One region of the Leucobacter chromiireducens genome, then DNA from elsewhere that is predicted to be linked to it. Evidence: riboswitches for the same ligand, from Rfam matches in the RefSeq annotation. Region 1 holds a riboswitch; the other holds the start of a gene.
The links. Region 1 has a riboswitch for magnesium ahead of ACR81A_RS05480 (hypothetical protein). Riboswitches for the same ligand answer to the same signal wherever they lie in the genome.
Positions count from the first base shown of each region.

Region 2: it holds a riboswitch for magnesium, as region 1 does, so the genes downstream of both, ACR81A_RS01115 (MgtC/SapB family protein) here and ACR81A_RS05480 (hypothetical protein) in region 1, are expected to answer to the same signal.

Region 1 is NZ_CP197024.1:1,216,308-1,220,176, forward strand. It holds gene ACR81A_RS05470 (LamG domain-containing protein) at 1-1,394, shown strand, start outside; gene pdxS (pyridoxal 5'-phosphate synthase lyase subunit PdxS) at 1,470-2,384, opposite strand; M-box (ykoK) riboswitch at 2,525-2,690, shown strand; gene ACR81A_RS05480 (hypothetical protein) at 2,751-3,080, shown strand; gene ACR81A_RS05485 (magnesium transporter CorA family protein) at 3,077-3,869, shown strand, end outside.
Region 2 is NZ_CP197024.1:235,562-239,430, forward strand. It holds gene ACR81A_RS01105 (TetR/AcrR family transcriptional regulator) at 1-168, opposite strand, end outside; gene ACR81A_RS01110 (phytoene desaturase family protein) at 278-1,762, shown strand; M-box (ykoK) riboswitch at 1,808-1,975, shown strand; gene ACR81A_RS01115 (MgtC/SapB family protein) at 2,165-2,869, shown strand; gene ACR81A_RS01120 (MMPL family transporter) at 2,892-3,869, opposite strand, start outside.

The DNA of each region.
Region 1 (3,869 bases):
ACACAGGTTCGGCATCCGCCACGGCTCCGGTCGCGCAGCCCGTCGGCTCCGTCACCTACGTCGACACGGATCGTGCGGGGGCCGATGGGCAGGCGCTCCGGGTTGGCGCGGGCGCCGGCAGCTACGTCGACCTCGGCTCGCGTCCCGAGTTCGATCTCGGCACGGACAAGAACCTGACCATCAGCTTCTGGACGAAGGTCACCGGGGTCAACGGCTACGGTGCGATTATCAGCAACAAGAACTGGGCCAACTGGTACCGCTCGGGCATCAATCTCGCGCCGCAGGGCGGGGACACCAGCAAGCTCGAGTTCACACTCGGCGATGGCGTCAACGGGGTCTACGCAACGGGCGACGTGACAAACTACCGAAACGCCTGGCATCACATGACGCTCACCGTCGACCGTGCACAGAACGTGGCACGCGTGTACATGGACGGCGAGCTCGCGAAAGAGACGAGCATCGCCCAGATCGGCAGCATGACGAGCGGACTCAACATGCTCGTCGGTGTTGATGGGAGCAAGAGCTATGGGGCGGGCCTCGATATGGACGACCTCAAGATGTGGGACTCTGCACTGTCTGCGGAGGAGATCGCCGGTCTGTTTGCCGCGGATGACACCGGAGCCGAAACGACGGCGCTGACGCGCGCCGTTGACTACGCGAAGGAACTCATCGCCGCCAACGCGGTCGAGGCCGAGAATGGGCGCGTCTTTGACGCCGCACTCGGCGACGCGCTCGCCGCAGCTACTGAGGCAAGCGCTCAGCTCGTGGCGAGCGCTGCGCCCACGAAGGACGCGTTGCGCACGAGCTTCGCGTCGCTCAAGGGTGCCGTTGACGCGGTGGAGGCGCAAACGGTGCGCTTCACGTACCAGGTCGCGGCGCAGGGCGGCGCGGTGACACCGAGTGAGGGCGTTGCAGACCGAGGTGCCGAGGTGCGCCTGGCGCTTGCTCCCGCGGCCGGCTTCCAGATCTCTGACGCGGAAATCACCGCGACCGGTGCGGAGAGCTTCGCCCTTGTGGGCGAGGAGCTTGTGCTGAGCGGCGTGAACGGCAAGGTGCTCGTGTCGGTGGCATTTGCGGCGATCACCGATGGCGGCGAGAACGGTGGCGAGAACGGTGGGAACACCGGCGACGAGAACGGTGAGAACGGCGGGAACACCGGCGGCGAGAACGGTGAGAACGGTGGGAACACCGGTGGCGAGAACGGTGAGAACGGCGGGAACACCGGCGGCGAGAACGCCGGAAGCACGGTCGGTGCGGGAGCTCAGCCGGCCGGAGGCGCGCTCGCCGAGACCGGCGGAAACGCGATGACGAGCTGGGCGCTGGCCGGCGGCGCTGCGGCGCTGCTCGCGGCTGCGGCGGGTGTGTTCGGCCTCCGTCGCGCGCGCAAGCAGTAGCCACGACGGCGTACACGGGCGGGGGCCGCATCATTTGGTGCGGCCCCCGCTCCTGCTACGGCGAGAAGCTCGCGCCTACCAGCCGCGCTCGGCGAGCCGGTGCGGAGCCGGCAGATCCGCAACGCTGATGCCGACCATGGCGGGGCCGAGCCCCCGGGACGCAGCGAGTACGGCCTCGGGGTCCGTGAACTGCTGGGTTGCCGACACAATGGCCGCGGCTCGGCGGGCGGGATCGCCGGTCGTGAAGATGCCGGATCCCACGAAGACGCCGTCAGCACCCAACTGCATCATCATTGCCGCGTCCGCTGGGGTCGCGATTCCTCCGGCGGTGAGCAGTGGCACGGGCAACCTGCCCGCGGCTGCGACCTCGCGCACGAGCTCGAGTGGGGCCTGGAGCTCTTTCGCCTCGACGTACAGTTCAGCTTCATCCAGCCCCTTCAGGCGTGCGATTTCCGCGCGAATCGTGCGGAGGTGGCGGGTGGCCTCAGAGACGTCGCCCGTCCCTGCCTCGCCCTTCGAGCGGATCATGGCGGCGCCCTCGGCGATGCGACGGAGCGCTTCGCCAAGGTTGGTGGCCCCGCACACGAATGGGGCACTGAACGCGTGCTTGTCGATGTGATGCGCATAGTCCGCGGGGCTCAGCACCTCCGACTCATCGATGAAGTCGATGCTTAGGGTCTCAAGGATCTGGGCCTCAACGAAGTGCCCGATGCGAGCCTTCGCCATGACTGGAATAGCTACCGCGTCTTGAATCCCCGCGATCAAATCGGGATCGCTCATGCGGGCAACGCCACCCTGTGCGCGAATGTCCGCGGGCACCCGCTCGAGCGCCATCACAGCGACCGCGCCGGCCTGCTCAGCGATGCGGGCCTGCTCGGGCGTCACGACGTCCATAATGACGCCGCCGGTGAGGTGCTCGGCGAGGCCGCGGCGTACGCCCGCGGTGAGGAGCGGGGCGGGGAATGCTGGTGGGGTATCGGTGTGTGTCATGCAGCCAGCCTGCCCGGCGTTTTGGTTCTCCTCAAGATCCACTTTTATTCGTATGGAGTGGACCAATTCGTCTTGTGTGCCTCTTGGCATTGCTGTTCATGCAGTTATTTGCGCAAGTGGTTGAATGTTGTTAGAGTGGTGCTGCGCTTCGTTCGGTGAGGCTCTTGCGTGAACACAGGCCACTGATCTGACGACATCGAGAGATGCCCAAGATCAGGACAGGTTCCCTCGGATTAAGGGGGTGCCCCAAGTGGCTGCCACAGGATTACGTCACGCAATGCCGAAGCTCTGACATGGAAGCGCGGTCCCTGAGTCGACGGCTTCGTCGTCGGCTCCACTCTGCGTGCCGTGAGAGGAAACAACGCTATGCCCGCAGCGATCATTGAACCCATCCTGTTCTGGCAGGTCCATCAGCCGCTTCGCCCGGGAGCGCCCCCGCAGTCGGGTGACGACGACCCGCGACCGACCCGGGAGGCCGAGCCCTGGCGCAGCCAGTCATTCAGCCGCACCGCGAGCGACTCACGTTCGCGCCGCAAGCCCACCCGCTACGAGAAGTTCACCACCCGAATCGTGGCGGTGAGCAGCGTGCTCACGCTCGGTATTACCGCGTGTTTGCACGTCTTCAATTACGACCTTGAGACCCAGACGTCCTCAACGTCCGGGACCCACAGCGGCTTCTACAAGGAAGGCGAGTGAGCGCGGAATCTCCGCGCCTCACGAAAGAGAGCGACATTATGTACACCATCGAAGAACAGATCGCCCGCTTCGGCCGGATCGAGCGGCTGAGTGGCGGCCGCTGGGTGCGCTTGGTGGGGGACGACCCCCAGCTCGTCGAACAGGTGCAGAAGGAGACCGGGGTTACGCTCCCCGCTCCCGGCACCCCGGCGTTCGCGGCGGACGGCGAGGTGACCCACCTCGCTGTCGGGGCCGTTGAACGCGACCATCTCTCGTACTCCGAGACGCGCATCGCAATTGCAGTGAGCGCGGATACTGTCGTGACCGTGGAGCCTCTGCGAGGCTGCGCGTCGCTCGACCTCGCGGTGACGCGGATGGCTCGTGACTCGCGCGACGATGACACCCCGATCGAGATCACCGCGAGCATCCTGCAGGCGATCGCTGACACGACCGACGAACTGGTCGGAAGTCTCAGTGACGGGACCGAACACATGATGACGCAGACGAGCGCCATTTTGCACAGCCTCGAGACGAAGAAGGCTCGTGAGTTCGGGGTGAGTGACGTCACGACGACGCAGCAGGAGCTCGCCGACATGGAGGAGCTGCTCTCTCGCTGTATGGAGCATCAGCTTGTGCTTGCTGAGGCCGCGCGGCACTTGCGCGGGCACCTGCGAGTGCTCGGCGGGGAAGCGCGCACCGATCTTGCGCGACTGATCGACGACATTGAGGCCATTGAACCGCACATTGACTTCGTGCACGACCGGGTTCGTCTGCTCCAGCAGACCAACAACCTCGCGCTCAACGTCAAGC
Region 2 (3,869 bases), 980 kb from region 1:
AATGATGTCGCGCCGTGAGCCGAAGTGGTAGCTCAGGGTGTATGTACTCACATCGAGTTCTTTCGCGATGCTGCGAAACGTGAGGTGTGACAGTGGCATGCGTGCGGTCAGCGCAATGAGCTGCTCAAGGAGCTCGGCGCGACGGCGGGGGTTCTGCGGGCGACCCACGGTGGTGCCTTTCTTGCGGAGCGATGTGGCGTCGAATGACTGGTTGCTGTGTAACTCTAGTCAGTGCGTGCCGTGATTGCTGTGAGCATGACACGGTTAGACTCGCACCATGAGTGAGGGTCGCGGGGCTGCCGTCGTGGGATCCGGGCCGAACGGGCTGGCCGCAGCCGTGACGCTCGCCCGGGCTGGCGTGCCCGTCACCGTGTTCGAGGCCGCGGAGACGATCGGAGGAGGGACGCGCACGGAGCATGTGGTGCAGCCGGGTGTGCTCCATGACGTGTGCTCTGCGATCCACCCGATGGCCCTCGCCACTGGCTTTTTCAGGGCCTTCGAGCTTGAGCGTCGCGTGGACTTCTGCGTGCCAGAGGCATCGTACGCAAACCCGCTCGATGGGGCGGCAGGCACGCGCGCGGCGATTGCGTATCGTGATCTCGATCGTACAGCGGCGGAGCTCGGCCGCGACGGCAGCGCGTACGCACGGTTGTACCGCCCGCTCGTGCGGCGGCTCGACGGGGTGGTTGACTTCGCGCTGGGGGGCAGCATGCTACGTTTTCCGCGCGACCCATTTGCTGCGCTCGCGACCGCGCTCCGCACGGCGGAGCAGGGGAGCCCGGCGTGGAATCTTCGCTTCCGTGAGGCGGCTGCGCCCGCGCTCGTTGCCGGTGCCGCGGCTCACAGCATCGGCCGCATGCCGAACCTTGCGACCGCAGCGGTCGGGTCCGTGCTGGGTGCGCTCGGACACGCTCGGGGCTGGCCGGTGCCTATCGGGGGCTCGCGGTCGATCACTGACGCCCTCGCGGCCGACCTGCTCGCCCACGGCGGCCGCATCGAGACCGGGCACCGGATCAGCCGCATGGGCGAGCTCGATGGCTTCCGAGTCAAGCTCTTCGATACCTCTGCGCGCGGTCTGCTGCACATCGCGGGGTCGATGCTTCCCGCGGGGTACCGCCGGGCGCTTGGCCGCTTCTGCTTTGGCGATGGTGCGAGCAAGGTGGACTTCGTGCTCGACGGCCCCGTGCCCTGGAGCGACCCTCGGGTGGCCGCGGCGCCGACTGTGCATCTGGGAGGCACACGCGCCGAGACCGCGGCAGCCGAGCGCGAGGTGGCCCGTGGGCGGCACCCGGAGCGGCCGTACGTGCTGCTTGCGCAGCCGAGCGAGTTTGACCCGGCGCGCAACCCGGCCGGGGTCAACGCGGTGTGGAGCTACACGCACGTGCCCCACGGCTCAGACCGTGACGTGGCTGCCGCAGTGATGGCTCAGATTGAGCGATTCGCCCCGGGGTTCCGCGACCGCGTGATCGCGCATCGCGTCACGACCGCGGCCGAGCTGTCGGCCTACAACACCAACTACGTTGGCGGGGACTTCAGCGCTGGCGCGATTACGATGCGGCAGTTGCTCGCCCGCCCCGTCGCCAGCCGCGAGCCCTGGCGCACCCCCGTCGCAGGGCTCTACCTCTGTTCGGCGGCGACGCCCCCCGGCCCGGGCGTGCACGGGCTCTCCGGTTGGTACGCGGCACGCGCAGCGCTGTGGCACGAGTTCGGGCTCCCCGAGCCTGAGCTGGGGCTCACGAAGCCTGACAGCGCCGCCAGCTGAGCGCCGCCAGCCCATTGGGAGGCGAAGGCGCTAAGATACGGCCTTGTAGCGCTTCGTTCGGCGAGGCTCCTGCGCGAACACAGTCCGCTCATCCCACGACGTCGAGAGACGCCCAGGCTGAGGACAGGTCTCCCCGGATTAAGGGGTGATCCCAAGCGGATTCCGGCATCGGATACGTCGCACAGTGCCAAAGCTCTGACGTGGAGGTGTGTCGCGAAACCGTTGGGTTTCGGCCTGCTCGGCCTGTCGAGCGCTGCTCCGTGGAGGAGGTGAGGCGTGAACGACGACCATCCGCGATCTTTGCGATCGCACCGTGACACGCATCGCTCCCCGAAGAGGGGCTGAGCGAGCGACCAGCCGAACACATCGGCTCCATTTCTGCCCCCTTGAAAAGAGGTTCCCATGGAGACACTCGACCTTGCCCTGCGTATTTTTTCCGGCCTCGCCCTCGGCGCCGCCATTGGATTCGAACGCCAGCTCCGCTCGCGCACCGCAGGCGTGCGCACCAACGCTCTGGTGAGCCTCGGCTCCGCACTGTTTGTGATCATGGGCGCCTTTAGTTTTGACGGAGCCGACCCCACCCGGGTTGCCGCGCAGATCGTGTCGGGGATCGGTTTTCTCGGCGCCGGCGTGATTATGAAGCAGGGTGTATCCGTCACCGGGCTCAACACCGCGGCGACGCTCTGGGCGTCGGCCGCGGTGGGCGCGCTCGCCGGTGGCGGGCTCATTCTCGTTGCGGTGGGCGGGGCCGCAGCGGTGATGGTGTCGAATGTTGTGCTTCGCCCGGTGGGGCGGCTGCTCGACCGCCGAAGCCGCGAAGGTGGCCGTGAAGCGGTGACCACCGAGTACGTGTTTGTGGTGCGCTCCGCCTCGGACGCCGAGGTACCCATCCGCTCGAAGGTGGTGACCGCCCTGCAGCGACCGGAGTTCACCATGCACTCACTCGAAGCGAGCGACCTCAGCACGGGGGAGGTGGAGCTCACCGCGCGGTTGACAGCGCTCGACCGGAGTGACGCGGCGTTCGAGGCGGCGATCGCCGACATCGTGCCCGTGCCCGAGGTGACCTCGGTGCGCTGGCGCGCGCACGAGCTGGAGGGCGAGGACTAACCCGTCCCCGCCCTCGGCGGGATCACGCCCGCGCGCGCAGCTTTCCGGGCCACCAGATTCGCTCGCCCACAATCCCGAAGAGTGCCGGCACCACCACGGTGCGCACGACAAGCGTGTCAACGAGCACGCCGATTCCCACGATGAGACCGAGCTGACCGAGCGTCACGAGCGGCAGCACACCGAGTGCTGCGAACACCCCGGCGAGCACGATGCCCGCACTCGTGATGACCCCGCCGGTGTGCGCGATCGCGTGGACCATTCCCTCGCGCGTACCGTGCTGCTCAGCCTCGGTGCGGGCACGGTGCACGAGGAAGATCGTATAGTCGATGCCGAGCGCCACGAGGAAGAGGAACGCGAGGAGTGGCACCTGGAGATCGAGCGCCTCCTGCCCGAAGAGGATACGGCTGAGCCATGATCCCGCACCGATTGCCGCGACCGCGCTCGCGAGGTTGACGAGCAGCAGGAGCACCGGTGCGACGAGCGAGCGAAGCAGCACGAGCAGCACGAGGAAGCTCACCGCGAGCACGAGCGGGGCGATGAGCAGCAGATCGTGCTGGTTGCCGACCCGCGCGTCGACGTCGGTCGCCACTGCGCCACCCACTACCGCGTCGGCGCCGGGCACGGCGTGCACGGCAGTACGAAGCGCGTCGATCTGGGCGAGGCTTTCGGGGGAGCTTGGTGTGTACTCGCTCGTCACCATGATCTTCGTGAGCTCGCCGTCGTCGGTCGCTCCGGCGGGGTGTGCCCGCACGACGCCGGGGAGATCCTGCGCTGCGGTGACGACCTCGCGCGCGGCGGCGCTCTTCGCGACAACCCAGATGGGCTGCGCCTCGCCGGGCGGGAAGTGCGCGGACAGCGACTCGAGACCCGCGGCCGATTCTGACTCAACGCGGAACTTCGCCGCCTGGTCGAGCCCCACGCTCGTGCCGAACAGCCCGGCAGCCATGATCGCGAGGAGCGCGAGCCCGGCGATGAGGCTCCCTGCAGGTCGACGCATCAC